DNA from 4 places in the Paenibacillus sp. FSL R10-2788 genome. Region 1 is predicted to be linked to each of the others. Evidence: riboswitches for the same ligand, from Rfam matches in the RefSeq annotation. Region 1 holds a riboswitch; each other region holds the start of a gene.
The links. A riboswitch is a leader RNA that binds a small molecule or an ion and turns the genes downstream of it on or off. The one in region 1 is predicted to bind cobalamin.
Positions count from the first base shown of each region.

Region 2: another riboswitch for cobalamin. It lies ahead of NSQ50_RS02370 (anaerobic ribonucleoside triphosphate reductase); the one in region 1 lies ahead of NSQ50_RS04430 (DUF4430 domain-containing protein).
Region 3: another riboswitch for cobalamin. It lies ahead of metE (5-methyltetrahydropteroyltriglutamate--homocysteine S-methyltransferase); the one in region 1 lies ahead of NSQ50_RS04430 (DUF4430 domain-containing protein).
Region 4: another riboswitch for cobalamin. It lies ahead of NSQ50_RS03790 (S-layer homology domain-containing protein); the one in region 1 lies ahead of NSQ50_RS04430 (DUF4430 domain-containing protein).

Region 1 covers NZ_JBBOQA010000001.1:1,026,298-1,034,468, forward strand. Annotated here, with positions in the region: gene NSQ50_RS04415 (beta-mannanase) at 1-559, shown strand, start outside; gene NSQ50_RS04420 (hypothetical protein) at 642-1,904, shown strand; gene NSQ50_RS04425 (GAP1-N2 domain-containing protein) at 1,901-4,897, shown strand; cobalamin riboswitch at 5,025-5,227, shown strand; gene NSQ50_RS04430 (DUF4430 domain-containing protein) at 5,398-7,962, shown strand; gene NSQ50_RS04435 (methyl-accepting chemotaxis protein) at 8,163-8,171, shown strand, end outside.
Region 2 covers NZ_JBBOQA010000001.1:534,850-543,020, forward strand. Annotated here, with positions in the region: gene nrdG (anaerobic ribonucleoside-triphosphate reductase activating protein) at 1-367, opposite strand, end outside; gene NSQ50_RS02370 (anaerobic ribonucleoside triphosphate reductase) at 364-2,349, opposite strand; cobalamin riboswitch at 2,592-2,826, opposite strand; gene NSQ50_RS02375 (MTH1187 family thiamine-binding protein) at 3,205-3,513, shown strand; tRNA gene NSQ50_RS02380 (tRNA-Thr) at 3,608-3,679, shown strand; gene NSQ50_RS02385 (undecaprenyl-diphosphate phosphatase) at 4,402-5,205, shown strand; gene NSQ50_RS02390 (hypothetical protein) at 5,483-5,698, opposite strand; gene NSQ50_RS02395 (DUF3221 domain-containing protein) at 6,014-6,358, opposite strand; gene NSQ50_RS02400 (SDR family oxidoreductase) at 6,550-7,371, opposite strand; gene NSQ50_RS02405 (MarR family winged helix-turn-helix transcriptional regulator) at 7,385-7,798, opposite strand; gene NSQ50_RS02410 (ASCH domain-containing protein) at 8,126-8,171, shown strand, end outside.
Region 3 covers NZ_JBBOQA010000001.1:4,903,490-4,911,660, forward strand. Annotated here, with positions in the region: gene msrA (peptide-methionine (S)-S-oxide reductase MsrA) at 1-234, shown strand, start outside; gene NSQ50_RS21885 (DUF4349 domain-containing protein) at 326-1,441, opposite strand; gene NSQ50_RS21890 (DUF1540 domain-containing protein) at 1,870-2,022, shown strand; gene metE (5-methyltetrahydropteroyltriglutamate--homocysteine S-methyltransferase) at 2,169-4,472, opposite strand; cobalamin riboswitch at 4,628-4,833, opposite strand; gene NSQ50_RS21900 (undecaprenyl-diphosphate phosphatase) at 4,933-5,793, opposite strand; gene NSQ50_RS21905 (DedA family protein) at 5,844-6,467, opposite strand; gene NSQ50_RS21910 (FtsX-like permease family protein) at 6,486-8,171, opposite strand, start outside.
Region 4 covers NZ_JBBOQA010000001.1:864,109-872,279, forward strand. Annotated here, with positions in the region: gene NSQ50_RS03780 (transposase) at 1-10, shown strand, start outside; gene NSQ50_RS03785 (cellulase family glycosylhydrolase) at 81-1,802, opposite strand; cobalamin riboswitch at 2,145-2,345, shown strand; gene NSQ50_RS03790 (S-layer homology domain-containing protein) at 2,510-8,119, shown strand.

The sequences.
Region 1 (8,171 bases):
ATGGCGCTGGCCGGACGGCGTGCAGGCGGTGTACATCCACAAAACCTCCGCAGAAGCGGCTGACATGGGAACCGGAGATGATCCGCCAGTAGGGATGAAGCTCTACACTCGTGAGGAATACAAATCTAACAATGGTTATCGTGATCGATTGGATGAGATCGGCCTGATATCCTATACCATATTTGCTCGTCTTGCTGAGAACGGTGAGACTGTACTGGTGAGGCAAAGTGATGGTGTGAACCGGGTGATGGTCAGTGCAGGCAAAGCCCGAATCTATTATTCCATTCAACAAAAAAAAGCCTTATTCGGAAAACAAAAGACCGTACATATGGCGATTACGGCAGAAGTGCCCGTGGCACGGGATGTCCTCTGTTATGTCAAGAAACGTGGAGGGCATCCGGCAGGGAAAGAGGATGGTATTCTCTTTCCCTTCGTACAGGATTTCGCTCCTGGACGCAATGTACTTCCGCCGATTGAAATCGGTAAGGATGATTTTGTACGCATCTTTTTCACCGATGGCAAGAAATATGGGCTTTATTACGAATTGGTACCGGAGTGAGACTCGGTCTACGTGTACAAGCGGGTAATGAGCAGTGCGTTCATAGCAAGTACGTAGATACAACTTTTGGGAGGATGAGTAGATGTCTTTTTTTAGCCGTTTTATGAAAAAGAATCAGCCGGAGCCGCGGCCGCTTTTTTACGATATAGTGTGTCCGTATTGCTTCACCAAATTCTCTCCGGAGGATGTCGTCTTTCGGGCTATGCACAGCCGGGAGGACGATGAAAATTACGCATTGGGTGAGGATGACGCCTTGAACAAATACCGTGAGCGCTTCGGGCTCGATACGGTAGATGACATAGAAGCGATTATCAACCCGGCGGATATTCCGGAAGAATATCATCATTACACGGATCATGTGTTAACTGGGCTTACGGATCGTTACGGTGTGCTTACGCGCAGACGGCTTTGCCCGGCCTGCCATAATGAGCTGCCGGTGACTGCCGGGAAGGTGCCAAGTAACATCATCTCGATTATCGGGGCATCCCAAGTCGGGAAATCGGTGTATATGACCTCGTTGATCCACACGTTGCAGCATACTACAGCAGGTCATTTTGATGCCGCTTGTATGCCGCTTAATGCAGAGATTAGCCGTAAGTTCCGTACATTGTATGAAGAACCGCTTTTTGAGCGCGGGGATCTGCTGGCTTCTACACAGAAGGAAAAAATGCAGGAGCCTTTTATCTTTCAATTTGTCTTTAAGGATGAAAATAAACCGCCACTGACACTTGTATTCTTTGATGTAGCAGGTGAGGGGATGGTGGATCAGGATTATCTTGGACTTCATGGTCAGCATATCAAGAACTCTGCGGGTATTCTGTTTATGGTCGATCCGCTGCAAATCCGTTCTATCCGTGAAAAAATTCATATTAACATCGGTGACCGCCCCGGAGAATGGGTCTCACAATATGACGAGCCGCGCGATGTGGTGCTGACGATGTTTGGTGATTTTATTGCCTATCAGGAAAAGAGTAAGACAGACATTCCAACAGCGGTTGTACTTGCAAAAAGTGATATGCTGCATTCGCTGAAGGATGAGGATGGCGATTATATCAAGTCCAACAGCAATGTGTTCAATAACTATGTTCATCGCAAAACATTAAACATGGACGAGTTCCATAACATCGACGGGGAAATTCGCAGATTTATTGGTAAGGTGGACAGACCCTTTAAAGATACGATGGATGTTTATTTCGCGAATACGGGTTATTTTGCAGTATCTGCGTTGGGCAGCAATCCTGTGAATCAAAAGATTGAGGGTGTAGTAAGCCCGATTCGTGTAGACGAGCCTTTTATTTGGCTGCTGCATAAGCTGAAGTATATTGAGGGGAGCGACGGCCCGTGAATGGTTTCTCAGGGTCAACAATCGCCCAACAGATGTATACCCGCGAACGTCGCGGAGTGTTTCGTTCCACAGAAGGCTTCGATACGGTAGCGAAATCAGATAGTCTAGACAATAATTTTGTGAAAAAAATCCTTCATCCCTTCTGCCTCTACGATGCTCCTGCGGAGTTGACCGCGCGTGGGGAGAAGGATGAGGCTGCATATCCTGGTGCGCTGCACCTATTTCATGCCGAGAACGGGGATACAGTTATTGGGCTTAGTCGTTATCAAGCGGCCGATTTCACAGGCCAACGAAGCGCCTTTTTTGCACATAACTATGTAGTTCCTGCTTCACGTTCCGAAGAAATTGTCCAGAGCTATGGGGACTGGCTGCATGCTGATTTTGCAGAGAGTTATACTGGAGAGCTTGGTGGAACTTTGCCGGAGCTGCCCTCTATTCCAGTTGTTCGCACAGACCGCAGCCCTGACCCAATCGCAGGCTTACGCTTGTTAGGGATTGATGAAGGGATATTCAAGGCGTTATTGCAAGCTGTGATGCTCTCTGTAGCAGGTAAGAAAAAAATCTACGTGGCTCTAAACGTACCTATCACGGAGTTGTCCGCGCGGGCGGTGGAGCTTACAGAAATTCTGTATAGCGTGCTGCCGTATGAATTCCGCCGTAGATTAGGCGTGATTACGTATGCGAATGAACCGAAAAGCCGTAAATATATACATCTTAGCTTTGTGGAAAAAGGTTCGCTGCGTCCCGGTGATCGCAGTATTGAGAAGGATTATACCTTCGATTTGGCTTCCAGACGGATGGGAAATGTCGATTTTGGTGAGTCCCGCCAGCCTTATGCTGATTTGGTGTGGAAGCTGTTACTGCTGAATCCAGGAGATATTAACGACTTTGTAAGCTTCGCCGATCAGATTCTGCGTGGAGAGAGTCCTGAGCATAAGCTATCCCTTGCTTTCTATAATGAGCTGGCTATATTTTATGAGATTGAGCAAGGGAACGAGCATTTATATACGGAGAATAAGAGTGCGGTGCTAAGTGGTTTGCTCTCTTACCTTAAACCAGACGGTGCAATTCATTCTAGAATCCGCTTGAACGATATTTTCTTAGAACGGTTCGACCGGGAATTTGATCTGATTCGGCAAAGGAATGTGCCAGATCCGGCGATTATGGAATGTTTTAAGGAGTATTTTGTACTTAAGGATCACAATTACAGGGTCAGAATCGTGGATTATTTCATCAATGGGATGCTTCATAGTGTGGAAGCGGGCCGCAAGGATATCTTGAGTGCCGCTTACGGGATCATTGAGAGTAATGATGAGTTAAGTGCAGCCTACTTCCAGCGCGTGATGTCTGAAACATATTTCCGTAAGCAGCTACTTGAGCCTTATATGGAATCAAGACTAGCTGCGGCGTCCAGATCTGCGGATATACTGAGCTTTGTACTCCATTGGGGGCGGTTCCTGCCAGTGGCGTTAGAGCAGTCTTTTGCTCAAAATGCTGTGAAGGATTATTTGCTTGAAAAGCTCCAGCTGGAACATGATCCGGTGGCTTCTGTAGCGGAAATTCATGAAATTGTAGATAAGGCAGAAAAAGATCGCCGCAAAGGAACAGGAGTTGCTCCTAAGGCACTCTCCCTAATGCAGGATCTTGCTGCTTCAGCAGATAGATTCTTACTGAACCGCTTATCGCTTTCCGATATGACGCAGGAGGAGCTTCTGGAGGTAGTTTTTTTACGGTATGGTAATGTTGTCGATTGGCAGCCGCCACTGGATAGGATTAGCAAGCAGAAAGAGAATGCGCTGCGTGCAGCTTACCGCTGGTTTGGTGAAGAGAAGCCGAATGAAGAGATTTTTACAGGATTGTCTCCGCAGGAACTAGACGATGTGCAGCTACTGGGTCGTCGTTTGCTAAAAGAGGCGCGTGTTCTGGAACCCTTTGAACGGCTTCCGCTAGCCTTTTACTATACAACTCAGCGTGAAGGGGGTCCGCTGGATTACGATGCGCTTCTGGAGCTGTTAAAGCGTAAATCCGGTTCCGACAAAGAAATCATCTATCGGTTTTTTGCTTGGTCGCAAGGCAATCCTTTATTTACGGTTTCGAATAAAAAGCTGCAACCGGGTTACCGTAAGGCGATTCTGAAGTATTTCCTGAGCAGTGATCGTGAAGCGTTCAAGAATCGGGAATTCCGAAAGAACTATGTCGCGGCAGCTCGGCCTGCTCTGCAAAATGTGTACAATGAAGCCCGCTCCCAACTGGCTTCCCCGCTGGCGCGCTGGATCAGCCGCAGCCGATTTCGACTCTTAATCTCCGGCTCCATTACGGGTATTCTGGTGATTATTGCAATTATCGTATTCAGTATGTTACGCCCGGATGATACGAAGACGGCTCTGCCGGGGACAAGCCCTGAGCCGACCCCTGTTCAGAGTGCAGGTAATGAGCTGCCTCCGGCTTCAGTATACTTGAAGGATCAGAGCGACGAAGGAGATAAGGGGAGCAGCATATTGGTGTTCACCTTCGCAAGTGCAGATGACTGTGTGCAGTTTCAACCGACTGAGATTAGTTTAATGTCTTCGTCTACAGAGATAGATAAAAGCTTTAAGGTCGCTGCTACGAATGGCACTTGTCCAGTGCCGTCAACGGATGGGACGGATGAGGGAAACGCCGCTGACGATTCAGATGCCGCTGGCACTACTGGAGGAACAGCAGAAGGTGCAGATGCTCCTAACGCAGTAGCTGATGCTTCTCCGTCTCCTACGCCTTCCTCTGATACTGAGGACAGCACTGGGTTGCCTTCCGCAACAGCTGTGACTGAAGGTGAACAACCATCCTATCAGGTTGAGGTTACATTGGAGCCTGGAGCGACAATTCTAGAGAAAAGTATGATCAAGGCCGGAAGATTTACATTGATCGTAGATCCCGACCCTAATTTTCCACCAGCTTCTGATTCAAGTGCTGAACCCTCCCCAACTGCAAGTCCGGAAGGAACAGCCGAATAACAAGCTTTCTGAACAGCAATACCTACCGGCAGGTGGTGTATTGCTGTTCATTTTTTTGCTGCCCATACTAAGCTTTTCTATAGACATGCTATGTATTAATAGATATGATTATGGATGTCAAAATAAGATACTACATACTGGAAAAGGTGCAGACTCTATCAATCTAGTCGTCTGCTTAAAAGGGAAGTCCGGTGCATGAGTCCGGCGTGGTCCCGCCACTGTATGTGCGGAGCGTTTCTTCTATAAGCCACTGCCCTGAAGGTAGGGTGGGAAGGTGAAGAACAGCGATGAAGCATTAGCCAGGAGACCTGCCTTTTTTGTGAGCGTTTCTATTCTTCGTGGGGTAAGAATGTGGAACATATACAGATGGACTATCGGCAGGAAGCAAGCGCCGGAGCCTCGATTTGTAATCTTCCCTGACCGCCCTCCAAAGGGGCGGTCTTTATGTTATGCGTCTTATTCCCAGCAGTACCCATTCTTATACAGAAAGAGGTTAAACAATGAAGAAAATCATGTCTTCCAAGTTTGTAGCACTTGGGCTGGCCTTATTCATGGTCATTTCAATTCTAGGAACATCTCTTGCTCCGGCAGGACAAATATTTGCAGAAGCGAGCGCTGGCTCCGGTCTGGAAGCAACTGCTGCGGAGCGGATTAATGTTGCGGATGCGACTTATGCGGCTGCAGAATATCTCTTGAAAGGTGGCGTGCAATCGGATTGGCAAGCTATTGGATTAGCGCAAGCAGGATATAAGCTGCCAGCCAGTTACCATTCAGAGCTTGAGAAAAAAGTAAAGGATGCAGCTGGCAATTTCGCCAATGTAACCGATTATGCTCGAATCGTGCTCGCAGTGAGAGCGATTGGTGCAGATCCTACTAGCTTTGCTGGTAACGGAACGACTCCTGGCTATAATCTGATTGAGAAAATTTATAATAACAGCAAGCTCAGTGAACAGACGCTAAATAATCCGGTATATGCCTTACTTGCGCTGGATTCTGGTAAATATAATATCCCAAGTGACGCGAAATGGACGGCGGATAAGCTCCTTACGGAGATTCTCTCCAAACAGAATCCGGATGGGGGCTTTGCATTAACCTCGGGCGCAAGTGAGTCTGATATGACAGCGATAACCTTGACGGCTCTGGCGGCACATAAAAATAATCCTGAAGCCTACTTAGCAGGGCTACAAGCCGTAGCTTGGTTATCTGCAGCTCAAGATAGCCATGGGGGTTACGGTGACAGTGCTGAAAGTAGCGCACAAGCAATCCTTGGACTCACATCCTTCGGAGTTGATCCTAGTGGATTAGAATACACCAAAAACAAAGTGGATCTAATGGAGAACCTGCTTAGCTATCGTCTAGCTGATGGTAGCTTCACCCATAGCCGTGGTGGAAGCAGTAATGTTCTGGCGACAGAGCAAGGACTTCAGGCGCTGGTTGCGTATAATTTGCTGTATAAAGGAAGCAACAGTAAGCTATACGATTTTTCCAAATCCTCCGTTCAGAGCTCACTCATCTACGCTCCTGTAACGATTGAGGGACCACGGGCCACGTTGGCACAAGGGTACGCCTATGCTGGCAACGCACTTGGAGCGTTAGAGAAGCTGGCGCTTCAAACGAACTTGCCGATCACGAATCCTTCGGGCAGTTATGTGACTGGCATCGGAAGTATTGCTGCTGGAAGCTTTGGTGGTTATGACGGATGGATGTATGTTGTATCACGTGACGGAAAATGGATTAATCCCGATGTAGGCATGAGTGATTTTGTACTTAAAGATTCAGATCAGGTACTGGTTTATTATGCCGGAGATGACACTAAACTTGTGGATTCCGTTACCCTTTCCAAAGCAAATCTTAAAGAGGGCGATTCTTTTAACGTCATTGTAACTAGTAAGACGTGGAAATGGGACGCTGCTACGAACACTTCCTCTCCTGTAACTGCAAAAGCTGCGGGTGTTCAGGTCCAAATTGGAGCTCAGACGGTAACGACGAATGCTAAAGGTGAGGCCGTATTCTCAGGAAATGTGCCCGCAGGTGACTATACACTGACTGTAACTGGCTACCGCGAAGGTAAAGCGCCAACGGTTGCTAAATATACAAAAGCTATAAAGGTAATTTCTAAGAATGTAACAGCTTCACTTACCGTTGAAGGCCCGGAAGGATTGATTAGTGAAGGGACTTTAAAAGCCTCCAATGCTCTTGAAGCGTTGCAGCAACTAGGGTCTACCGATGATTTTAAAGTAGATATCACCAAATCGTCTTATGGCAACTTTGTATCAGGTATCCATGGAGTTTCGCAAGGTACTTACGACGGATGGTGGAGCTTCGTAGTATCACGCGGCGGGGAGTGGATATATCCAAGTGTGGGTATGGATGCGTTCGAACTACAGGAATCCGATCGTGTGCTTGTCTATTATGCAGGTGAAAATACACAGGTTATAGATTCTGTGGCGCTTTCCCCAACGCAGCCAAAAGCTAATGAAGCTTTTACCGTAAAGGTTTCTCAGAAAAAGTGGGTGTGGAATCAGGACAGTTTCACTTCTGATCCGGTTACCTCACCAGCAGCAGGTGTGCAGGTTTCGATTGGTGATAAGAAGGTAATCACGAATGAACAAGGTGTAGCTGTTGTTGATGGGGGTCTCCCGGCAAATAGCTATACAATGACTGTTACCGGCTATGCTAAAGACAGCGTACCGAGCGTAGCGCGTTATACTCAGTCTCTGACTGTTGGATCGTCTGTTATTGCTCCAGCTAAAGCTACCGCTACCCTTTCAGTGATTGGAGATAGCCGGAAGGGAACCATCCTAGCCAGTACAACAGTAGCTCTAAAAGAGGGCGAAACGGCTTATAGCTTACTAGTCAGTCAATTAGGCACTAAGGTAGTATCATCCGGCAACGCTGGAAGCATCTACGTGAAGTCTATTGACGGGTTGGCTGAATTTGATGAAGGCCCAAGCAGCGGATGGAAGTATAAAACGAACCGGGATGCTGATCCAAGCATAAGTGCAGACAGCTATATTTTGCAGAACGGTGATACTTTATATTGGTACTATACCTCTGGAGAATAAGGAAGAGGATTGATTAGGCGGGTACATGGATTCGGAGTAACTAACGGATCGGGTGCCCGCCCTTTTTATATTTGGAGGAAAGTCGTTTTATGACAATATATACTTTTATTCGACACAATATTCAAAAAATCATCAAACTCTTAGCCCTTCCGACCGATAAAAATAGATAGATCATAAGATAATGCGAAGGCGGAGTGTAGATGAAAAAT
Region 2 (8,171 bases), 490 kb from region 1:
GCTTAAGTAGATCCCATTCCGGCGTACCGGGAAGGGCTGTAAGTTCTTCGTACGTATAACCACTGTAAATCCAGATTGAGAAGCCTGGCAGTACAGCGCGAAGCTCATGAATGAACCCCAGCAACTCTTCTGCTGAGAAAAAAGGATCGCCGCCTGCCAGTGTCAGACCATCCAGCAAAGGGTTAGCGGCGATTTCTGCAATAATTTCATGTTGTCGTTCTAAGGTGAAGACTTCTCCATATTTAAAGTTCCATGTCTCGGGATTAAAACATCCCGGGCAACGATGGCGGCAGCCGCTGAGAAAGAGGACGGCCCGCATGCCCTCTCCCTCGTTAATCGACTCCGGATAGTAACCGCAAATATTCATAGATGCTTAACGCGATCCCGTACTTCAGCTTGTTTGGCGGCATTAAAGCGGGTCTGATAGTCGCCGGTTAAATAACCTGTAACTCTGCGCAAACGGCGGATGTGCACGTCATTCTCATGTGCGTTGCAGGAAGGACAGTTTGTCCCAATTACGCCTTCGTATCCACAGCTGGAGCAGCGGTCAATCGGATGGTTAATGCTGAAATAGCTGACCTGTTGTTCGAGCGCATATTTAATAATTTTGATAAAAGCCGATGGGTTGTTGCGTGCATTGCCGTTTAATTCGACATAAGAAATAGCCCCGGCATTGCAATATTCATGGAAAGGAGCTTCCAAGCTGATCTTCTGAGCAGCACCCAGATCGAAGTATACAGGGATGTGAAAAGAGTTCGTATAATATTCACGGTCAGTTACGCCCGGAATGGAACCCAGTACCTTGCGGTCAACTTTTGTGAATTTACCGGACAAACCTTCTGCTGGAGTTGCGAACAGAGTGATGTTGAGATCCAGTTCCTCACTTTTCCGATCGCAATAGTCCCGCATATGACGCACAATAGCCAGCGCCTTGGCATGAACTTCCATATCCTCGCCATGGTGTTTGCCGTACATAGCTTTCATACATTCCGCCATACCGATGAAGCCAAGAGACAGACTGCCATGCTTTAGCAGATCGCCTACAGTGTCATCAGGTGCAAGATGCTCGCCGCCTTCCCAGACGCCTTCTCGCATCATGAAATCGGAAGCTTTAGCTTTTTGTGCGGTTTGAATGTGGAACCGATGAAGAAGTCCTTCCAGCGCAATATCCATATAATGATTTAGATCTTCATAGAAGCCAGCTTCGTCTGCGACGGTACGTCTGCCTGTTACTGTGCCGTGTGCCAGACCTAGCCGAACCAGATTCAGTGTATTAAAGGAAAGGTTGCCCTTTCCAGAGCAATGATTACGACCAAAACGGTCACCGAGCACTCGGGTTCGGCAGCCCATTGTAGCGAACTCCGTATCAGGATCACTTGGATCATAATACTGCAAGTTGAGCGGAGCGTCCAGATTAGCGAAGTTTGGATATAGTCTGCGCGCAGAACATTCAGCCGCTTTTAGGAACAGTTCATAGTTAGGATCGCCTTGTTGTTGATTGATTCCTTGCTTGCATTTGAAGATTTGAATCGGGAACACTGGTGTTTCTCCGCTGCCAAGTCCGTTCATAGTTGCTGTTAGCAGAGAACTGATCACAAGCTGACCTTCTGGTGAAGTACAAGTACCGTAGTTGATGCTGGTAAACGGTATTTGTCCACCGGATCGGCTGGACATGGTATTCAGATTATGTACCATACTTTCAGCCGCTTGCAGGGTTTCGATTTCGGTTTCCTTTAGTGCAAAACGGAACGCTCTTGGATATAACTCCGCCAGATCGGTCCGGCTCATCGTAATCTCGCCCAAAGATTCATCAGCTTGTCCTTCTTCAAAATAATCCAGACCCTTGCGGAACAGCTTGGCGAAGGATTTGGTTACATAAGGTGCCAGATCATAGTCGAGTTTATTGGCGGATACACCACCATATTGAGCATTTTGCTGGGATTGGAAAATAATCGCTACCAGAGACATAGCAGTCATTATTGAGTTCGGAGGACGAACGCTGCCGTTGCCGGTATTGAAACCTTCACGGAGAAGTTTATCAAACGGGATAAAAATACAGTTCGTCGTTCCAATCGCGTATTGATCCAGATCATGCACATAGACGACATTGTCATCAATAGCCTGCACTAGCTGCGGCGGCATCGTAAAATTGCGGGCGTACCATTTTGAATATTCACTGCCGAACTTGCTCATTTTACCGGAGAAACTCTCTCCATTCAAATTGGCATTCTCGCGCAATAGGTCCATATCCCGACTGTCGATAATATCCCGGCCTAAATCAATGAGCTCTTCTAAAAGAACTTCCCGTGCATTTTCTACTCCATTAAATTGTCTCTCCAACAACGTCATTGTACAGCTCTCCTCTCAGTATAAAAGAAAAACATCTATCATCAAATCCATATATCCATAGGAAGTTGGACTACCATAAGCAGTCGTATATTTGTTCTGATTACATAAAAAAAGCATCCCCTACCCGAGGATGGCAGAAAATGCCCGATGCGTTATGTAAATATCCACACGGATATTTGCAGAGGTCTCTACGTAGATGACCGCATGCGGACACCATCCCTGTTCCTCGCAGGCATCAATAGTTGGTGTCGTCGAAACAGGTAGGTCTCCTGGCTTCCGTGGGATCTCTCGGCGCCTTCCCAAGGGTGTTCCTAACCCTCAGTGGCATCTGCCGGGAGATGTGGATTCTCAAGCTTCCCAGAAGCTTAAGAAGGCCATCCGGTTACAGTGGCGGGACCGCAGCGGATTCTCACCGCGCTTCCCTATTAAGCTCTAAATCCGGTTAAGGATCAAAGCGCCTGTCTCCACTATATTTTGTTGTCGTTAGATAAAAATAACCCAAGATGTTGTGTTTGTAAACAGTTTTTTAGAAAACCCGCGCGGGGAGCGGGTTCTTTAAAAGTACTCCACAAATGATCCACAGGCTGTCCATAAGTAATCCACAATTGATCCACAGGGAGATTCGAAATGATTCATAAATTGTCCGAAAAGATGCCACAAAGAGTCCATAAATATAGTGCAGATGACCCTAGAATTTGCGCATGAGAAAATACTCTTAGCCCAAAGTCATATTTTGGAGTAATCAGAAGAAATAGAAGAGATAAGGGAGGATAATCTTGCTTAGTTTGTGACAGAGCGGTGGAATTGTTACAATGGAAGAAGATGGGTACTATAAAATTTCGAGGAGGTATTCTCATGCCTATTGCTGAAGTTACAGTTATTCCAATTGGAACAGGCAGTACCAGTCTTAGCAGCTATGTTGCGGATATGCAGCGGGTGCTGAAGACAGTAGAAGGGATTACATATGAACTTACGTCCATGGGGACGATCATCGAAGGGCCTCTGCAACGCATTTTTGCCGCGGTAGAAGCTTTGCATGAGTCTCCTTTTGCCGCAGGTGCAGAACGTGTCTCTACCTCACTTAAAATAGACGACCGCCGCGATAAACCCTCCACTAGCCGTGGAAAGTTAGAGTCTGTGGAGCGTAAGCTACAGGTGGATTAGCAGTTTAGGAGGGCGGAAAACAGGGAGAAATAGGCTTGCGTTTCTGGCTGAAAGTTGTATAATATTTTTTGTTTGACAGAAAAATCAGCTTTAAGCTGGTGTAGCTCAGGGGTAGAGCAACGCACTCGTAATGCGTAGGCCGGGGGTTCAATTCCCTTCACCAGCATCCCAAAAAACCATATGTGGCGCGGATTTCCGAGGGTTCGGGACCGCGTCATTTTTCATTAAATCCCCTGGCTTCTAACATTCTTCTAAAAGATAAGACATGGCGAAATAGCTAATGAAAACGGTATGACTAGTGGTCACTGTCGAGCAGATGGAAGGCGTGTCGCAAGCTGACAGCAATCAGAATGAAGGATGGTGGAGGAGGAGCAGCATAAGCTGCTTTTTTCTTGCGGGGGCAGATCGGTTAGATGGTAATTACTATAAAAATAAAAAAGACACCACAAGGTGTCTTAGTACAGATACTTTTCGCTCGAATTTCACGAGCTCGTCAGTGAACTGAGTTCATAAGCAAGACTGGCTACGGCTAACAGATGAAGAGATAAAGTAATATCAATGTTAAAATGTGCGGTAATATTAATTTTCATAGATAACCACGCTCCTAAAGTATAAATACACATAAAGAAAACTTTATAAAGCGCTTGGCCTGCCATCATCAGTGCCAGGTAGCCATCCTGTACAGACGCCTTAGCGTTTCGACAGTAACATTATACTTAATATTTTGTGTTTTGCAAACCAAAGCCCCCTTAAGACTGAAATAATGAGCAATGTGACAATTATGTCATTCTGAATTGAATATTGTTAGGTTAATCGATGGGGAAGTTTACGTGTCTCCCTTATACTGGAAATTAAATGATTTTATTTCCGAAAGGGGACAATCCACTGATGACTGACGTAATTAAAGCAATAATACTTGGCATAATAGAGGGCTTAACTGAATTTTTACCAGTATCATCTACTGGACACCTTATTTTAGCAGGCGATTTGCTTAGCTTTGAGGGAGATGCTGCAATAACTTTTAAAATTGTTATTCAGTTGGGTGCAGTGATGGCAGTTCTAATTCTTTATTGGAAAAGGTATTTGGAAATTGGGGTTAATATGATTAGAATGGATTTTTCCAAAAGCAAAGGATTAAATGTCATTCATATGATTTTGGCTATGTTACCAGCATTAATCCTATATCTTCTCTTCAAGGACACAATAAAAAGCCAATTATTTGGCCCAACCCCTGTTTTGATCGGTCTAGTTGTTGGTGGCGTGTTGATGATCATTGCAGCGCGAAATAGGCGGACTGAAACCGCTGATACTATCGATGGGATTAATTATAAACAGGCTTTCGGAATTGGTCTGTTCCAATGCTTGGCGTTATGGCCGGGATTTTCGAGATCAGGTTCGACAATTTCAGGTGGCCTGTTGCTTGGCACTAGCCAAAAAGCCGCCGCAGATTTTACATTCCTTATTTCTGTGCCAGTTATGTTTGGTGCAAGCTTGTTGGATTTGTACGATAGTCGTGATTTGCTGAGTTCTGACGATTTACTTCTAATGTTAATTGGCTTTGCGACATCCTTTCTTGTGGCAATGATTGCAGTAGTGACGTTCATCAAACTGATTAAGCGACTTCGATTGGAGTGGTTTGCTCTATACCGGTTTGTTTTAGCGGCTCTCTTCTATTTAATTGTCATACAGTAATTGGATTAATCAATATGAACATCATGGGAAAGAAGCTTTTAAAAAGGGCTATACATCATATCCTGCACAGATTAAACTAGAGGTTCAAAACAAGGGGAAATCACCAAACAAGACAAAGCTCAAGTAGTCTATGAACTAAGGAATGAATTTTCGGTGAAAGCACTTCTACAGCTAGCCATTATCCCTCGTTTGTTTCTTCTACCATTAATATCACAAAGTGATTTTACAAGTGTTTGGGAATATGAAAAACCCCACCAGTTTAAGGTGGGGCTTTTGCTTACCAAGTATTATAGTTCGATTGATACTTAACTTGTTTATTCTCATAGCTCTCATTGGGGTAATCACGTCTGACAGACTGCAAGTAGCCTGAAATTGCAAATGCTGCAATAAGCCCTCCTATAATTCCTGTGATTAAGCTGAATGTTGAAAACCCGAATGTGGCAACTACTCCAATGGAAGACAATGCTACAAGCAATAGACTGAGTATTTTCATCTTTATACACACCTCCATTTTGTATATGTAGTAATTTGAAAATTAAGATTGATACGTTACTATATTTGATCGGTTTCGATAAAAATAATAATATTTCAGCAAATCTTTAGACGGGCTTCATACTTATTTAAGCTAAGAGGATTATAGTAATCACATAACCCCCTTATAAAATAGATCTAGACCCTGCCGAAAGTGGTGGGGTCACTTTTTTGCACAGAGTGCATTTATAAATATGGATTTCTCCTTAAATCTACACAAAGAAGCGCCGTCCCTTTGGAGAAGCCGCTTCTTTATAGTAGATTCTATTCTTTTTGCTCAATTCTTGATTTTGGTGATTTTTTTGGCGGTAACTTGTGCAGGGAATGAATCATCACTTACTTCAAAAAATACTTTAATCTCATCGCCTTTTTTATATTTAGAAGGTGCAACTTTATTTACCCAAATGGCTTGAGAGTACTCATTAGATTCGAGCACCTCCTTGTATTCCTTGTTCAAGTCTTCTTCTTTTAATTCGGAAATTACTAAAATTCTTTTATTTTCTACATCTATTGTGTGTACAATTCCTTTCAAAACTTCATCATTCTTACTACAGGCGGTGACTAATAACAAAAAAATAAAAATAAGAGTCCATTTAATAGTAGTACGTGGTTTTTGAATCATGGACCTTCCCCTCTAGTGGTTACGACATCAGTTTAAAATCGGTTGCACAGGCATAGCATTTTGTACATTACCAATATAAGAATAAACAGCAGCATATCCATTATGACGACCTTTATTGATTCCCCTCGCACGCGGCAGTAACAATGTATCCTGAAATGCTTCCTGATGGTTTAGCCAAAAAACCACCATGATTAAACTAATTCGTACTTATAGTCATGTGCAAATTCTTTGAATGTAATGGGTCTTTTACCAAGTAATATTTGTAAATCGGGCGTGATTTTTTTGGCTAATCCAATTTTTGCAGTGAAGTAAATTCCAATCATAACAGTCACAAATTCTTTTTGAATTCCTTTTGTTAACATTTTATCTCTAAACTGAAGAACTGATGGATTAACATATTTGATTGTTTCTCCTAGCTCTTCAGATAAAATTTCAGCTACTTCATAGTAATCTAGCGCTTCAGTTCCCGTTAACGAGTAACCTTTATTTTCATGACCATTCTCAGTTAGGATTCTAGCTGTTACAGTACCGATATCACGAACATCGATAAAGCTAGTCTTGCCTTTTCCTGCGGGTACATAGATCTCCTTTTCTTTACGTAGCTCTTCCCCATGTTGAGAAATTAAGTTTTGCATGAAGAAACTTGGGCGTAAAAAAGTATATGGAATTCCTGATTTTTTAATGATTTTTTCAATTTTATGGTGTGGAACAATTGGGTTTTTCTCTACGCCCAATAGAGATAGAAACACAATGTGTTCAACTCCGACTTCCTTTGCGATATCTATGAGGGGTTGGAAATATTTTTTTGCGTCAGCTATATGAGGAGGGCGCAGTAAAAATAATTTTTTCACTCCTGTTAACGCTGGACGAAAAGAATCAGCATTTTCAAAATCAAAATAAACATACTCACTGTCTTTTCGATGGGAGGCAATTTTAAAAGGTGTTTCACTTTTCCTTAGTTCGTTAACCACTTCACGTCCTACATTACCGGTTGCCCCTGTGATTAGAATCATAAGTCTCACTTCCCTAACTAATATTTAAATAGATCATTTTAAGCACGTTCATAAACGTGGACATTTCTTGTTCAGAAATATTTTTAAGTGCGTTATCCATGATTTCGTCACTAAGAACTTCTATTTGACTCTTAATTATCATTCCCGAATCTGTAATAAATACAAGATTTGATCGTTTATCATTTGGATTATCTCTAATGTCCAGAAGTCCTTTTGCTTTAAGTCGCTCGAGTATACCCGTTATTGTAGGGCGATCCGAGTAAGTTCGCTCTGCAATCATAGCTGGAGTTGTTCCTTCTAAATGAATAGATATATCTTTTAATACTGCCCATTGAGGAGCTGTTACATTATAAAGTGAAAGTTTTTTTGTTAAGCTTTTTTTCATTTCAAGACTTACTCTTATTAATAACTGTCCTGGGTTGTCCATAAATTAATTCCTCTCTTTAAATAGTTTGCACACTAACTACTTGATTAGTATACAAACTATATTCTCCTTTATCAATTTTAATTATTTTATTTGTTTAAATTGTGGGGAGTTACAGGTGAATGTCAATAATATTGATATTTAGAACTTTTGTTTGTATATAATAAAAATGAATGTTCTTATTTTTAGAGGCGATCAATCATGGAAATGAGTATCGACCAAACGGTTGGGATTATTTATCAAGTCTAGGAGAGCAAGATTACACAACGCGAGATCGAGATCCGTGACATCCGTGACAAACGTCCAACATAAACAAAGGGGATAGATATCATGCGGTGTATAACAATACGGCAGCCTTGGGCGACCTTAATTGCTC
Region 3 (8,171 bases), 3.9 Mb from region 1:
CGTCCAATCCGCGATTACGCCGTGAAGGAAAAGACGGACCTCAGCCATTTGATGGTTCGCACAGAAGTGCGCAGCAAAGTAGCAGATTCCCATCTAGGTCATGTCTTCGACGATGGTCCAGGGGAAAACGGCCTGCGCTACTGCATTAATTCAGCGGCACTGCGATTTATACCGAAAGAGGATCTGGAGAAAGAGGGCTATGGCGAGTATCGTGTACTCTTCCAGCCTGCCTAATCTTCGATAACGTGCGAAACTGTACTGTCTTATAGAAAAGCCTCCAATTCACGGTATACCATGAATTGGAGGCTTTTTAATTCATAGGAGCTTATTCTTTATTCTCGTCCTCGTTCGCTTTCTTATCCTTTATTGAGGTTGTCACCTTTGGCTCTGCTGGTGCAGGGAGTACCTCCTTGTTCAGCTCCCGATTTTCCTGCCGTATCCGCTGGGTCTGCTGCTCCCGTCGTACGCGGATATTTTTGCGGGCAAACCAAACGATGGCTAAAATAATGCCCACACCGATTAGAATCGGCAATGCGCCTGCAAGAATTACAAAAAGCCACTGAAACATAACAGATAGTGCGTTCAGGCTTCCTTTTAAAGCATCTGATGCGCGTTCCAGCAATGGACCTTGCTCTGCCTTTTCCTTCACAGCTAAACTCTCATCCGTCTGGTACACTCTAAGCTCTACCGTTGAAAAGGATACGTTCTGATCTATATATCGCATTCTGCCTTTGATCTGCTCAATCGTTTCTTGAATCGAACCAAGCTCGTTTGCAAAGGCGACCAGATCACTTGATTTCGTTGCTTTTTTCATAAACTCAGTATATTGAGCTTCCATTAACTGCTTTGCCTTCAGACGCGACTCTAGATCAATATACTCCTCCGAGACATCCTGACCTTGAATGCTGCGCTGTAGCGATTCGTGTTTTACTTTTTCCAAATTATTCAGAAAAGGAGAGAATCCGGAGGCTGGCACCTTAAGGATAAACGTCCCCCCTTGCTCATATTGCGACATGTTCTCGTTAAACTCTATAATATATCCTTTAGCCATCGTTACCATGTTTCGAATTTCAGTCTGAGCTTTACCGTAGTCTTCTACTTCCATAGTCAGATTGGCATGATAGATAAGCTTCTTGTTCAATCCTTCCACGACATCACTGCCCGTAAATCCCGCGTTTGCTTGATCCGTGTTCTCTGATGTCAAACCTTTTTCAACTGGGGCTTCGTTGCCTCCCGCTGCTGTCTCAGCCTCTGCTGAGGTGTTCTTATCCGCTAATGTAGCTTTTGAAGATTGCTCAGTTGTTGCTGCAGCAGAATTACTCGTATTTCCGCCGTCACTAGCTAATTTGTCAGCTGCCGAATTGTTATCACCCGAGCCACAACCTGCCAATACCACCGCAAGAATTAATAAACATAAGTAATGCAGACCCCATTTGCGCATTCTCATTCCTCCAAAAATGTAGTGGTAATCCCTAGCATTGTAACGTTACGGAATGTCATGTTCTATACAGATCTCTTCCGTCTCTCATTTCTTTGACGCCCCAAAACTTGGAAGGTTGCACTGGAATATGGAATTTCGGTAAATTTCTTTTGGTTTTTCTTGTTGAAATACACAAAAAGCCGCATTTCTGCGACTCTTATTGGACATATTTTTTATATGGGAGGGGTCCCGAAAGTTAAAGAACTCATTTGCTTACAAACTCATTATTTGGTACAATTACCACGTCTAACCTAGTAAAAAAATCCAAATACCCTCTATTCATAATGAATGAGGGCGTGACACGGCTTTGCTGAGACAAGCTCCACCTTGCTGAACAGAGCCGTTCTTTGAATGATACTGTCAATTACTAAAAGGGGAGGTGAACCCTCATGGCAAAAGACGTAGTTTGTGAAGTTAACTCCTGCACCCACTGGGCAGAAGAGAACAAATGCAGCGCTGAATCGATCTTCGTAGCTTTCCACAGCTCCCAAGAACCAAAACGCGCAGAAGAAACAGATTGCAAAACTTTCGAAAGTAAATAAGTAAATGCCTAAAGGGACCCTCCACGGTTCCTTCTTTTTCTTTTTCATTCTAACAAGATTGAGAATTATTATCAAGTAGCTGATTACAAAAAAATAATTGAACTAAAAAGCCAGGGTAAATTACCCTGGCTCTAATTTATTTAAGTCTATTTAGAAGCAATAACCCCTGTCTTTTCCCTCGCAATAGCAGCAGCTCTTACCATGTTACGTAGTGCATCCTCTGTCTCCTGCCAGCCCCGCGTTTTCAGACCGCAATCCGGATTAATCCAGAACTGTTCAGGGTCAAGCACCCGCAGCGCACGATCGATATTCGCAGTCATTTCTTCGACAGCTGGAACCCGCGGGCTATGGATGTCGTACACTCCAAGACCGATTCCTTTATCATAGGCCTGCTCCTCAAAGCTGATAATCAGCTCACCATGGCTACGTGAAGTCTCAATGGAGATTACATCAGCATCCATAGCCGATATTGAATCGATCATGTCATTAAATTCGCTATAGCACATATGCGTATGAATTTGTGTCGTAGCCTTCACATGGTTCGTGGCAACACGGAACGACTTCACTGCCCAGTTCAGGTAATGCTCACGGTCTTCTGCCTTTAGCGGAAGTCCTTCACGAATAGCCGGCTCATCCACTTGAATCATTTCGATGCCTGCATCTTCCAACGCTTTTACCTCATGGCGAAGGGCAAGAGCAATTTGATTGGCTACCTCTTCCCGGCTGAGATCATCACGTACAAATGACCAATTGAGGATAGTAACAGGGCCCGTCAACATTCCTTTAACCGGAAGCTTCGTCAACGATTGTGCATAGACGCTTTCTTTAACAGTCATAGGCTGTATAAATGCAATATCCGCGTAGATCACCGGCGGCTTAACGCAACGGGAACCGTAGGATTGAACCCAGCCATTACTAGTAAACAAGTATCCATCCAGCTTTTCTCCGAAAAACTCCACCATATCTGTACGCTCGAACTCGCCGTGGACCAGAACATCCAGACCTAGCTTTTCTTGGAAGGTAATTGCATCCGCGATCTGCTCACGAACAAATCCATCATAACGCTCCTGATTCCAGACCCCTTTACGCCATTTCAATCTCGCCTGGCGCACTTCGACTGTCTGCGGAAAGCTACCAATTGTAGTGGTTGGCAGAAGTGGAAGCTGCCATTTCTCTTGCTGCACCTTTAAGCGCTCAGCAAAAGGCAGACTGCGTTGGTCTGGTAGAGCTGCAAGTGCAAGCACTTGCTCCGCCACATCCTTACGGCCACGCTCAGGTAGTGCGCGGAACGCTGCAATAGCTTCACGACTAGCGGCCAGCGCTGCTTGAGAAGCTTCTCCTTTATCTGCGACGGCTGCTCCGAGCAGACTAAGCTCTTTAAGCTTCTCATCGGCAAAGGCTAACGCATTCTTAACTGTCGCCTTCAGCTTCACTTCACCTTGAACGGTGACTGGGACATGCAGCAGGCTGCAAGAAGGCTGAAGAATAAGACGATCAAGCGGTACATGAACGCTGAGCTTTTCTACCAGTTGCAGCTTAGCGTCTAAATCGGAACGCCAAATGTTCCGTCCATCAATAATTCCGGCACCCAGCCATTTGTCCTTCGGCCAGCCAAGACGTTCGATGGAAGCCAGATTCGTTCCACCATCGTGCACAAAGTCAAGACCCAAGCCTTGAACAGGCAGCTCTAGCAGTGCCTCCAGCGGCTCAGCAGCTTCAAAATACGTCTGTAAAATAATATTCAAGCCCGGCACGGAGCCGGCAATGTCTGTGTATATCGAGTTAAGCAGTGTTAATTCTTCTTTACTTATGCCTGTAACAATCGCTGGCTCATCGATTTGTACCCAGCTTACCCCTTCTTGCTTCAGTTCCTGTAGCAGTTGAACATAGACTGGAACAAAACGTGCAGCAATCTTGGCGATATCTGCCGCTGCGTAACCTTTGGACAGCTTAAGGAAGGTATACAGACCTAAAAGTACCGGTTTACCTTCAATCCCTGCCTGCGATTTAGCAAAACGATAAGCCGCTAGAGGTTTGTTTTCAGTCAGGCGTGGTGTTTGTGTGCCGATCTCTGGAACGATATAGTGATAGTTCGTATTGAACCATTTGGTCATCTCGCAGGCAGTAGCCTCAGCATTACCACGGGCCATTGCAAAATAAAGATCAAGCCCGATGTCGCCGCCATCATACGCATACCGTGGAGGTACGATTCCAAACATAACAGCCGCATCCAACACATGATCATAAAATGTAAAATCATTTACCGGAATAAGCTCAATTCCTGCTTCTTGCTGGGTCTTCAAATGCTGCAGCTGGATTGCTGCCATTTCGGAGCGGAATTGCTCCTCATTTATTTTCCCCTGCCAGAATGCCTCCAGTGCCTTTTTCCATTCGCGGTTCTTTCCGATTCTCGGATATCCAAGATTGCTTACTTTTACCTTATTCGTCATTTCGATACACTCCCTCTTCAATCTCTTATTTCAAACTCCAAAACTACTTGCTTTCCTATAAAAAAGAGCGCCCTTCCCTAAAAAAGTCAAAGGGAAAGACGCCCATGATATACCCATGGTTAACGTCTAACACCTCCCTATCTTCCGTAGGTGAAGCAGTGCTGTTGAAACAGGCAGGTCTCCTGGCTAGCGGCGTCAACATCTTGAGCAGTCTTCCCAGCAGTAGTAAATTGCCAGTGACCTCTGTTGCTCGAGATTCTTCCGTTACAGTGGCGGGACCGCATCGGCTTCGAACCGAATTTCCCTATTAAGCCTACCGAATTACTATTTTCCGGTCAGCACCTGTCTCCGATATCATTCATCATTTGAGTGTCTTAATCTGATGTCATCATACGTGAAAGCCCCAGCAATCTGCAATAGATTACTGGGGCTTCTGTTATATCGATTCCTTATAACGGACTTAGAAAAATACGAAATATACTACAGCAGCAAGAATTATACGGTATATAGCAAACGGTAAGAGCTTGATACGATTGATCAGTTTTAAGAAGAAACGCATCGATAACAGCGCAAATAGGAAGGCACTAATAAAGCCTGCAATAAAAAACGGCAGCGCGTCCATGGTGAAATATTGCCAGTTCTTCATCAGTGACAACAGACTGGCACCTGCCATGATGGGTACTGCCATAATAAACGTAAAATCAGCAGCGGCACGATGGCTCATCCCGAGGATTACGCCACCAGAAATCGTCGAGCCCGAGCGTGAAAATCCAGGCCATAACGAAAAACACTGTACAAGACCTACACCAAGTGCCTGTTTGTATGTAATCTGATCTACACTCTCAGTTCTGATCTTCTTCGGCCCAAACAGATCCGCAATAATCATTAATATAGCCCCGATCACTAGACCAATTAACACCGTTGAGGTAGAGAATAAATGCTCATCAATATAATCATTAAACAGAACACCTAACACACCTGCAGGCACTAACCCTACCAGAACCTGTGTCAGCTTGAGGTGCCCGCCCTGCTCTAACTGCGGTAGCTTCTCTGTTACAGGGTCCAACTGCTTACGGCTGAAACGCCTTAAGCCCAACAGATCAATGAATCGATTTCTAAAAATCACAACAACCGCTAATATAGAACCCAGTTGAATAACTATTTTGAAGGTATTTGCCGTATATTGTCCAAATAACTCCTGTGATTTCAGCCACATATCATCAACAATAATCATATGACCCGTGGAGGATACTGGAGCAAATTCGGTTAAACCTTCAACAAGCCCCAAAATAATGGCTTTAATAATCGTTAATAGCTCCATGTGTTTCCCTCCTTTTTAATAGTCATTTCTATTATCAGTCCTCCACCCGCTTAGCCCTCAGTGTTCATTCTCCGGCTGCGTTTGCGGAAGTACAGAAACCCAAGAATAACTAATCCGCCAGCAATTAGTACATAGACCACATTGGAGTACACATCCATGTACATGGCAATGTCTTCCCAGGATTCGCCCAAAGCCGCGCCAATAAGCACAAGCAGCAAATTCCATCCCAATGTGCCAATCGTTGTGAAGATCATAAATACTCCAAATTTCATACCTGACATTCCCGCCGGAATCGAAATCAGACTGCGGACCAGCGGAACCATCCGACAAAACAATACAGTCCAATAGCCATATTTATCAAACCAGGCGTCAGCCTTGTGGATATCTTTTTTAGTAACGCGAATTAGACCCCCCCAGCGTTCAACCAGTTTCTCTAACCGGCTCACATCCAATAATCGGCCAATATAATAGAGAATTACTGCACCCAGTAGTGATCCAGCAGTGGCAGCAATGATTACACCAGGGATCGTTAAGCTCGTCGTAGTGGTCATAAATCCTCCAAAGGGCAGGATCACTTCTGAAGGAATTGGTGGAAATATATTTTCAAAGGCCAGCATCAGAAAAATACCGAAGTAACCAAACTGCTCCATAAAATCTGTAATCCATGCTTGCATTCTTGTTACCCCCATTTCTCATATCAAGTTCTTCTTCAGGTTGCGTAAATAGCGGCTGCGAATAAAAAAGAAGTATAGTCCTTGAACAGCCAAATATCCGAGTAACACCGCGCCTGTCTCCGTTGCGATAGATAAGTAGAACAACCGTTGAAGCGCAATAAAGGCAAACACACTGTGTAAAATAGCTATTCCGACCGGCACAAAAAACAATAGAGCGAGCTGAATTGTGACTATTCGATTGAGTTCTTTATCCGTAAGCCCCATCTTGGACAAAGTGGAATATTGATTGCGATCATGATCAAGATCGGTATATAACCGGAAGTAAAGAAAGCTGCCTGCCGCGATAAAAAAGACAGTACCCACCAGCAATGAAGCAAAAAGCATTGTGTTATACAATGTTTTCTGAAGTTCAAACAGCGTGCCGCTGATCACAATCGCATACGGAGAATCACTTTCATAGGACTGTTTGCCTTTATGGGCAAGATCATCTGCGATACCTACCGTCTGTGGAAAATCCTCTACATAAAAACCTGTATAAAGATCCGTCTGCACGGGATCAATAGCGCTGTAGAGCTCATCACTGATCACGACACCACTAAAATCCCCGCCATCTCTACCATCCAGCTCCGGCAATAAATATTCAGCAATGGGGACTTGCGCGGTATAACCTATTTCTTTAATGGCAAGTCCTTGCTGCAAGGAATAGACCGCTTTTACTCTGCCTTCTGTTAAACTGCGATCCCGCTGTGAACCAATCATCACCAGACCTTCGTTGCCCACCAGAGCACGCTCAGCCGTTGTGAAACCTGCACGCTGCAGGGCGAGATTATAATCACTAAAAGCAATCAAGGGAAGGCGTAAAGTGCGATCGGGTCCAGTCTGAGCTTCGACCTCAGCATATTTAATCGGGATACTAAGCGCTTCATAAGGGAGTCCGTGCGTCTTGAGCTCTTCCTTAATTTCGTTCAGATGCTGATCAAAGGGTTCATCCGCCTGATTTCCTTTAGCTACATAACCCACTGCTGCAGGATAATCCAATTTCAGCTCTCTGGAAAGTGTATGTATCGATGCAAATACCCCTACTGAAGTGAAGGAGACTGCGGATACAATCGTCACCATAAAAAACATTCGGCCATTCTCTTTCCAGCGGTAGGACAAGCCCGATAAAGTGATGATATTCGTACGATGCCAATACAAGCGCCGAATGTCCTTAAGCAGCTTAACCACACAAATACTTAGCTGGGTATAAAAGAGATACGTCCCGATAACCGTAATTGCAACGACCGGAAACATGACTTTCTCTACGGAAGCAGCTTTTGCAGTAGCCGCCAAATAATAACCACTAATCAGCAATACAGCAGTAATAATAGATAATACAAAGGATACTTTGGGTTCTTCTTCTGCCTTACGCTCTCCCTGAAACAGACGCATCAGTGACTCATTGCCGATAAAAACAAAGGTGCAAAGCGATATCAGAAAAAACAATAACACGAAGCTGCAGATCGTAAGCACAAGTGCCTGCCATGGGAGATGAAAGGTTAACAGGGGAATTCCCAAAAAAGTGGATCCGATCATCAGAAATAATTTGCCCAGAAGTAACCCGAGAAGGGTACCCGTCAGGATGGCAGAGGTGCCGATCATCATATTTTCCAGAAAAACCATGGTGTTTAGCTGTCTCTTCGTCATTCCATGCATCAATAAAAT
Region 4 (8,171 bases), 160 kb from region 1:
TAATATGTGATGGGTACAATACAAATAGGGGTGTTCCCGCGTAGGGACACCCCTATTTGTGTTGTTAACAGGACGGATGCTTAAGAGGACTTTCCTACAACGTTTGCTCCGCTCTTCGTGATCTTGTAGGTGATGATATCCCCATTCCAGAAGTGGAATTTTAGGATAACCTCGCCGTCTTTAACATCTTTAAAGAACGCGGGAAGCAGCTTGATTTCTTTAGTGTTATAAGAAGGTGAGAAGGTATTGCCGAATTCCTTAAATGGAGTCCAGTCCTGCGGACCTGCATTGCCACCAGCGGTATATACAGCTTCCATTGTGGCAAGCTGGTTACCATTAAAGGTGGTCGGAATGGCAAAGGATTCAGTCGTGCCTTTTGCATCGCTTAATTTAGCTGTGTCATACACAATCACCTTAAGTCTCCACGCAACACCCTTGTTGAATTTCAGAGTCAGCACGGCATTTTCACCGTATTTTTGGGAAGCTGTGAGCTTTTTGAGTTGGCTGGCTTTGAGGATGAGCTCCTCACCATTTAATGTGTAATCTTTACCTTTGGTCAGATATTTTCCGTTGGCACTAATGGTGGTTAGCTTATTGCCGTTCAGGTTTAGCTTAACCTTGGTATCTTTGATTTGTGCACCTTTTTTTAGGTAGACCAAATCGCTTTCGGTGCTGGAGGAACGCTCCTTCAGACCAGACATTAATACATTGTGGAGTTCAGGATCAGACCACTTATAAGTTTTACGGTTGAAATGCTGCCCGTTATCCCAGAGCATGGAAGTCATTTTCTTTTCTTTCAAATAATAAGTCAGATACTCGAAGAATTTAAGCTTCTCGCCCTGTTCAATCACACCCGTGTCTTTATCGAAACCTAATAAACCAAATTCGCCGACGATGACAGGGATGCCTTTAGCTACAAATGTATTGTAAACGTTATCAAAAGTTTGAGTGATATCGTTTTTTGTATCTTTTTCAAATGTGGTGTAGCCGGCAATGTTCACACTAAAAGGCCAGAAGCCATAGAAGTGAACGGTCGCAATAATATTCGGATCGTTTAGAGCCGTAATCGTCTTATAGAGATGATCCATTCTTGTTTGTGTAGGTGAAGACTCTAATGAAGGCAATACAAGTGGGCGGAGGTCGTTTTTCCCACCGGATTTCCGCACGATCTGATAGAAGGAGTTATTGAGTTCAGTAAGCATTTGCTCCATTTTTGCTTCGTCTGTGCTTCCACCATCGGTGAACCGAGGTTCATTTATGCTCTCGAACATCAGCTTATCGGATTTGTCCTTAAAGCGATCGGCAATTTGAGTCCAGGCTGCATTATAACGCGCCAGCGTTTCATCGTGTTTTTCTTCCATATGGCTTACCCATAGCCAGGAATCATGATGGACATTAATCATGACATAAAGCTTGGCGTCCAGTGCCCAGCCGACAACTTCTTCCACACGGTCGAGGTAGGCTTTTTCTAGGGTATAGTCTGGTGCCGCACCCATGTGAGTATCCCAGGTCACAGGAATCCGAATACTTTTATAGCCTTGAGCGGCGATCTTTTTAATAAGTTCTTGGGTCACACGAGGATTGCCCCAGGAGGTTTCGTCCTCACCTGTAGCATCTAAAGTATTACCGAGGTTCCATCCGGGCTGCATTTCGTCTACATAGGATTGGATCTTACTCTTTGGCGCTGCCTTAGCTTGTTGCTCATCCTTAGTTGCAGCTGCAGCCATGGATGAGAACAGAGAGAGCAGAAGAGCGGTGACAAGTGTCAATGATAAGAAGGATTTCTGGATTCGCGTAGTCATTGAATTCTCCTTTGTGAGATAAATTTAGGATGCTTGGACCTGGCTTTGACGCTGTACTTGGTGGTTAGATGAACACGAACACCTCCAATGTTATTTTTGTAAACGCTTTCTGAATATACCCTAACATAGAATTCACTCAGCGAGTACCTTACTAATTTGTGGCAAATTCATATAAGAATTAGTGATTTAAATTAATTTTCCCCACAGTTGGATAAAGAAATTATTTAAATATCCCTACTCGTAGAAATTGGTTATTCAATAGGATTATCTCTAGCTGCCCGTTATACAAAAAAGAAATATAACATGACAAAAGCATATATATTAGATATGATGAAGCATGAAAATTTAAAATTAGAAATAGGTGCCAACTATGAATGTTGCGGAAGTACAATCATAGAGTGGTTAAATGGAAAGCGGGTGTGAATCCCGCGCGGTCCCGCCGCTGTGAAAGAGGAGTCCTTGCAAAATGCCACTGGGAAACTGGGAAGGCAGCAAGGGTGATGATACTTGAGCCAGAATATCTGCCTTTTTCTGTTACACCATCAAACTCTACGATCGATAGAGAGGTGCTTGAATAGTGTTTGCCAGCTAGTATTGTGGTTCACTATCTTAACCTCTTGACGTTTATGTTGAGTGGTTTTTTTGTGGTTATAAGAAAGTTTATTCTGTTTTTTTATCATAGGTATGAAGGGAAGGGTTATGGAAAAATGAAGAAAAATAAGTTTTTAGCGTGGTTACTCATTGTAGCTGTATTTATTACGACATTCTCTACAAGTGTTATCCCGGCTCAAGCAAATGGAGCAAGCTCTACTCTTAAAGGGTACGTAACTGTAGCCGTAGAGAAATTCACCGTAGGCCAAGGGTATATTAAGGAACCTATTAAAGTTCCGATTTATGAAGGCGATAATGGCGCATCTTTAATAACACGTGCGCTAGGAGATGGGAATTATAGATATTTAGGAAATATAGATAGTGGTTTTTATTTATCAGAAGTTAAAGATAGTGGCAGAAGCGAAGTCAATATTCCACAATATATTTTAGATATGATTTCAGCTGATGGGAATACAGTCGGCACTAAAGCAGACCCAGAGTGGTTAAGTCAGTTTGACTATACTTCCATGTCGGGTTGGATGTATGCAGTAAATAATGTGTTTCCTCCGTTTGGGATGACCGATTATAAGCCTCAAGACGGTGATATCATTCGAACTCAGTTCACCACTTATGGCTATGGTTCTGATCTTGGCGGCTGGGGAGAAATCCCAGTTCAACTTGCCAATAAGGATGCTTTAACTGCGGAAATCGCCGAGATTAACAGTGACCCTAATAAAGAAACTATTTTGGACAGACCAGTAGTACAATCGGCAGTTTATCAAGCCTATTCCGTGCTCGAAAATATGGCAAGCTCTCAAATAAGTGTAGATCATGCGCTTGTAGGGCTTAACCATGCATTAGATATAGAACCCCCTGTTATTACTGTAAGTGGCATACAAGATAAACAGGAAGTATCTAATAAAGATATAAGCTTCAAAGTAGCTGTCACAGACAATGTATATAGTGACATCATTCCAGAAGTGAAGTTGAATGGTGTTACTTTATCACCTGCGAATGGGGAGTACAAAGCTTCTCTGAATTCAGGCAGTAATGCAATTACTGTAACGGCTCTTGACGGAGCTGGAAACAAAACAAATGTAACTTATCAAGTTACTTACAAACTGGAAACTACAGTTGCCGTCAAACAACAGTTAGATAAAAGCCTTGCCTATATTCTAAACACTGTAAAGAATCCGTCGTTTGGTACAGGTAGTGGAGAATGGTCGATTCTATCTTTAGCACGGGCGAACTATACAGTGCCTAACGGTTATTACGATCTTTATTACAACAATGTAGCAACAAAAATAGCATCGATCATTAAAGAGGATGGAAAACTCGACGCCAATAAAAGCACAGAGAATTCCAGAGCGATTCTAGGGCTTACCTCTATCGGAAAAGATATCACAAATGTTGCGGGATATGATCTGAGAAAAGCACTCGCTGATTATCAATATATCCAAAAGCAAGGCAATAATGGTCCGATTTTTGCTCTGATTGCGCTAGATAGCCATAACTATGAGATCCCTGTAGTTGATGGAGTTACAGAACAGACCACAAGAGAAAAACTAGTTCAGTACATTTTAGATAAAGAGGTTAAAAAAGGTACAGCAGAAGCTGGTGGCTGGGCATTAGGCGTAACCAAAGCCGATGTCGATATGACTGCGATGGCGATGCAAGCTCTTGCACCTTATTATGCAACCCGAGATGATGTAAAAGCCGCCGTGGATCGGGCCATCCAATGGCTGTCCGATAACCAAAACAATCAAGGCGGATTTACAAGCTGGGGAAGCACTAGCAGCGAAAGTATCTCACAGGTAATTGTGGCCTTAACTGGTGTAGGCGTAGATCCGCACACTGACACTAGATTTGTTAAAAGTGGAAATTCGCTTATTGATGCATTGCTTAGCTTTGCTGCACCTGAGGGTGGATTTAAGCATATCCTCACAGGCAAAGTAGACAATATGGCAACGGACCAAGGTACGTATGCACTTGTGTCTTATGATCGTCTGATCAATCATAGCAGCCGTCTCTTTGATATGAATGATGTGCAATTAGAACAACCTACTACTGTTGTAGCCAAACAACAATTAAATAAAAGCCTTGCCTATATTCTAAACACTGTAAAGAATCCGTCGTTTGGTACAGGTAGTGGAGAATGGTCGATCCTTTCTCTGGCACGGGCGAACTATACAGTACCTAACGGTTATTACGATCTTTATTACAACAATGTAGCAACGAAAATAGCATCGATCATTAAAGAGGATGGAAAACTCGACGCCAATAAAAGCACAGAGAATTCCAGAGCGATTCTAGGACTTACCTCTATCGGAAAAGATATCACAAATGTTGCGGGATATGATCTGAGAAAAGCACTCGCTGATTATCAATATATCCAAAAGCAAGGCAATAATGGTCCGATTTTTGCTCTGATTGCGCTAGATAGCCATAACTATGAGATCCCTGTAGTTGATGGAGTTACAGAACAGACCACAAGAGAAAAACTAGTTCAGTATATTTTAGATAAAGAGGTTAAAAAAGGTACAGCAGAAGCTGGTGGCTGGGCATTAGGCGTAACCAAAGCCGATATCGATATGACTGCGATGGCGATGCAAGCTCTTGCACCTTATTATGCAACCCGAGATGATGTAAAAGCTGCCGTGGATCGGGCCATCCAATGGCTGTCCGATAACCAAAACAATCAAGGCGGATTTACAAGCTGGGGAAGCACTAGCAGCGAGAGTATCTCGCAGGTAATTGTAGCCTTAACTGGTGTAGGTGTAGATCCGCACACGGACGCTAGATTTGTTAAAAGTGGAAATTCGCTTATTGATGCACTGCTTAGCTTTGCTGCACCTGAGGGTGGATTTAAGCATATCCTCACAGGCAAAGTGGACAATATGGCAACGGACCAAGGTACGTATGCACTTGTGTCTTATGATCGTCTGATCAATCATAGCAGCCGTCTCTTTGATATGAATGATGTGAAAGTGGAACAACCAGAAGAACCTGGGCCTGGGCAACCAGAGGGTCCGAAAGAATTTCCGTTACCTTCTGGGGAGAACCCGAAAGTTGAAATCCCAAATGACGCTAATGATTATATCGTTCCGATCAGCACTGGAGATAGCAACAAAGAAATCACAGTAGCTATTCCGGAGGGAAATCAATCGAAGGTTAGTGTCAATTTACCAAGTAACAGCGACCTTCCTCAGATAGAGGCCATAAAAGGTAACGTATCTGTAGTCATTCCTAAGGGTGCAAAAGTTACAAGTGGGGATGCCTCTGCAATTGAACTGATTTCAGCTTTAACCGGTGGAGAATCTGCACTAAAAGATAGTGTGAATCAGATTATTCCCGGGGACAAGAAGCTTGATAACATTCTTCAAGCATTTTCCATGGGTGGTAGTGCAAGAGTAGAATTCAGTCAATTTATTACGTTAACCTTTAAGGACCTTAAAGGAAAAGATGCAGCTTATATTCAAAATGGCACTCCTCATGCCATTCAAAAATTTGCAAGTGATGACTTAGGTTTTGCAAGCGGTAAGTCTGAGTATGCCTATGATAGTGGAAATGATTTAATTGTAAAAACCAATCACTTCACTGACTACATTGCTTATGCTTCCAGTGCAGTACAAACACCTGGCGGCGACGGTGGTAACGGTAATGGCGAAGGTAATGGTAGTGGAAATGGTGAAGGAAATGGCAGCAACAATGGTGGCGGAACCACTCCATCGAAACCATATGTAATCCTGTCCGTGGATAAGCTTACGATTAATAAGGGATATGTTGTTCCATCTGTACAGGTAGAGCTACAATCTGGTGACACAGTGTGGTCTGTACTAAAAAGAGTGCTGGATAGCCGCGGTATCGACTATAGAGATTCCTGGAACAGTGACTTTGGAAGTGTGTATGTTGAATCCATAGCTGGTGATGGGGAATTTGACCATGGCAGCGGCAGTGGATGGATGTATAATGTGAATGGGAAATATCCTAATTATGGTGCATCTTCATATGACCTAAGTGCCGGGGACAGAATTCAGTGGCGTTATACTACGAATTTGGGTGTGGATCTAAATGCACCGATACCAACGATGAGCCCAACCCCAACGCCTAAGCCTGGTGCTACTCCGGCTCCTGGTGGGGGAGCTAATCCGGAAGGCAGTGGTGATCCAAATGTGAGTCCATCTCCAACAGTGACTCCTAAGGATCCTACCCAGAATACGAATGATATTAAACAACTGTATACAGATGCTGATAAGATCTCTTCCTGGGCCTATTCAGCGATTGAAACAGCTACAGTAAAAGGGTATATCCAAGGTAACAATGGTCAGGTGAATCCGAAGGCTTATATCACAAGAGCGGAGTTCACTAAGATTCTCGTTTCTGCATTAGAACTTGATATTAAGAGTGATAAAGGCATTACCTATAAGGATGTCGCTCTAGGCGATTGGTTCTATCCATATGTGAATGCTGCGCATAAGGCAGGTCTAATCACAGGCTTTAATAATGAATTTAAGCCAAATGACAAGATTACTCGTGAGCAGATGGCCGCAATTATCGTCAGAGCATTGGCCATCCCGGCGACGAAGCCTGGAACAGCGATTAAAGATATCAACACAGTATCGGCATGGGCCAAAGCAGATGTAGAGACCGTTGTTGCGACTGGTTTGATGTTAGGTGATGATAATCAATTTAAGCCTAAAGAGCTAGTAACCAGAGAAATGGCGGCTGTTGTAGCTACTAGAACCCATGATTATAAGAGTGGGAACAAAGTGGTTAGTCCAACTATTCAGAATACAGCAGTTAGTTCTTACATTCAGAACACAGCTGCCTTTTTGCAAAAAACAGTAACAAACCCGGTCATTTCCTCGGTTGGCGGGGACTGGACAGTCTTCGGGCTGGCACGTTCAGGTGTGAAGGTTCCAGATAGTTATTACACTAAGTACTATGCAAATGTAGAAGCGACTCTTAAAGAAAAATCAGGGAAGCTGCATAGCGTAAAATATACGGAATATGATAGAGTTATTTTGGCATTAACTTCAATCAACAAAAATATTGATAAAGTGGCGGGTTATAACCTACTGGAACCGCTCGCGGATTTTGATACTGTAATTAAGCAAGGTATTAATGGACCTGTGTTTGCTCTCATTGCACTGGACAGTAATCATTACGACATTCCAGTGGTTAAGGATGTAAAGACGCAGACGACTAGAGAGATGCTCATTGATTATATTTTGGGCAGAGAGATCAGCGGCGGTGGATGGGCACTAGGCAGTAATGCTACAGCGGCTGATCCAGATATCACGGGGATGGTCATTCAAGGCTTAACGCCTTATTACAAAACCAACGCCAAAGTAACAGCTGCTGTGGACCGGGGGATTGCTTGGTTATCCAAAACACAGACAGCAGACGGTGGTTTTGCAAGCTGGGAATCTACAAATTCCGAAAGCATCGCTCAGGTGATTGTAGCTTTAACTGGCCTTGGTATTGACCCGCATAAGGATTCCAGATTTATTAAAAATGGACATTCCGCAGTAGACGCATTGCTTAGTTTTGCTGCACCTGAAGGTGGCTTTTATCACGTGAAGCAGGGTGGAGTAGGCAATGGAGGCGCGCAACCAGGAGAAGTAGATCTTATGGCTACGGATCAGGCGATGTATGCACTGGTTTCCTATGATCGGCTCGTTAATGGCCAGACACGTCTTTATGATATGACAGACGTCAAATAGAATTTTATTTAGAGAGATAAGCAAGGGTAGCGTGTATACCCTTGCTTATTAT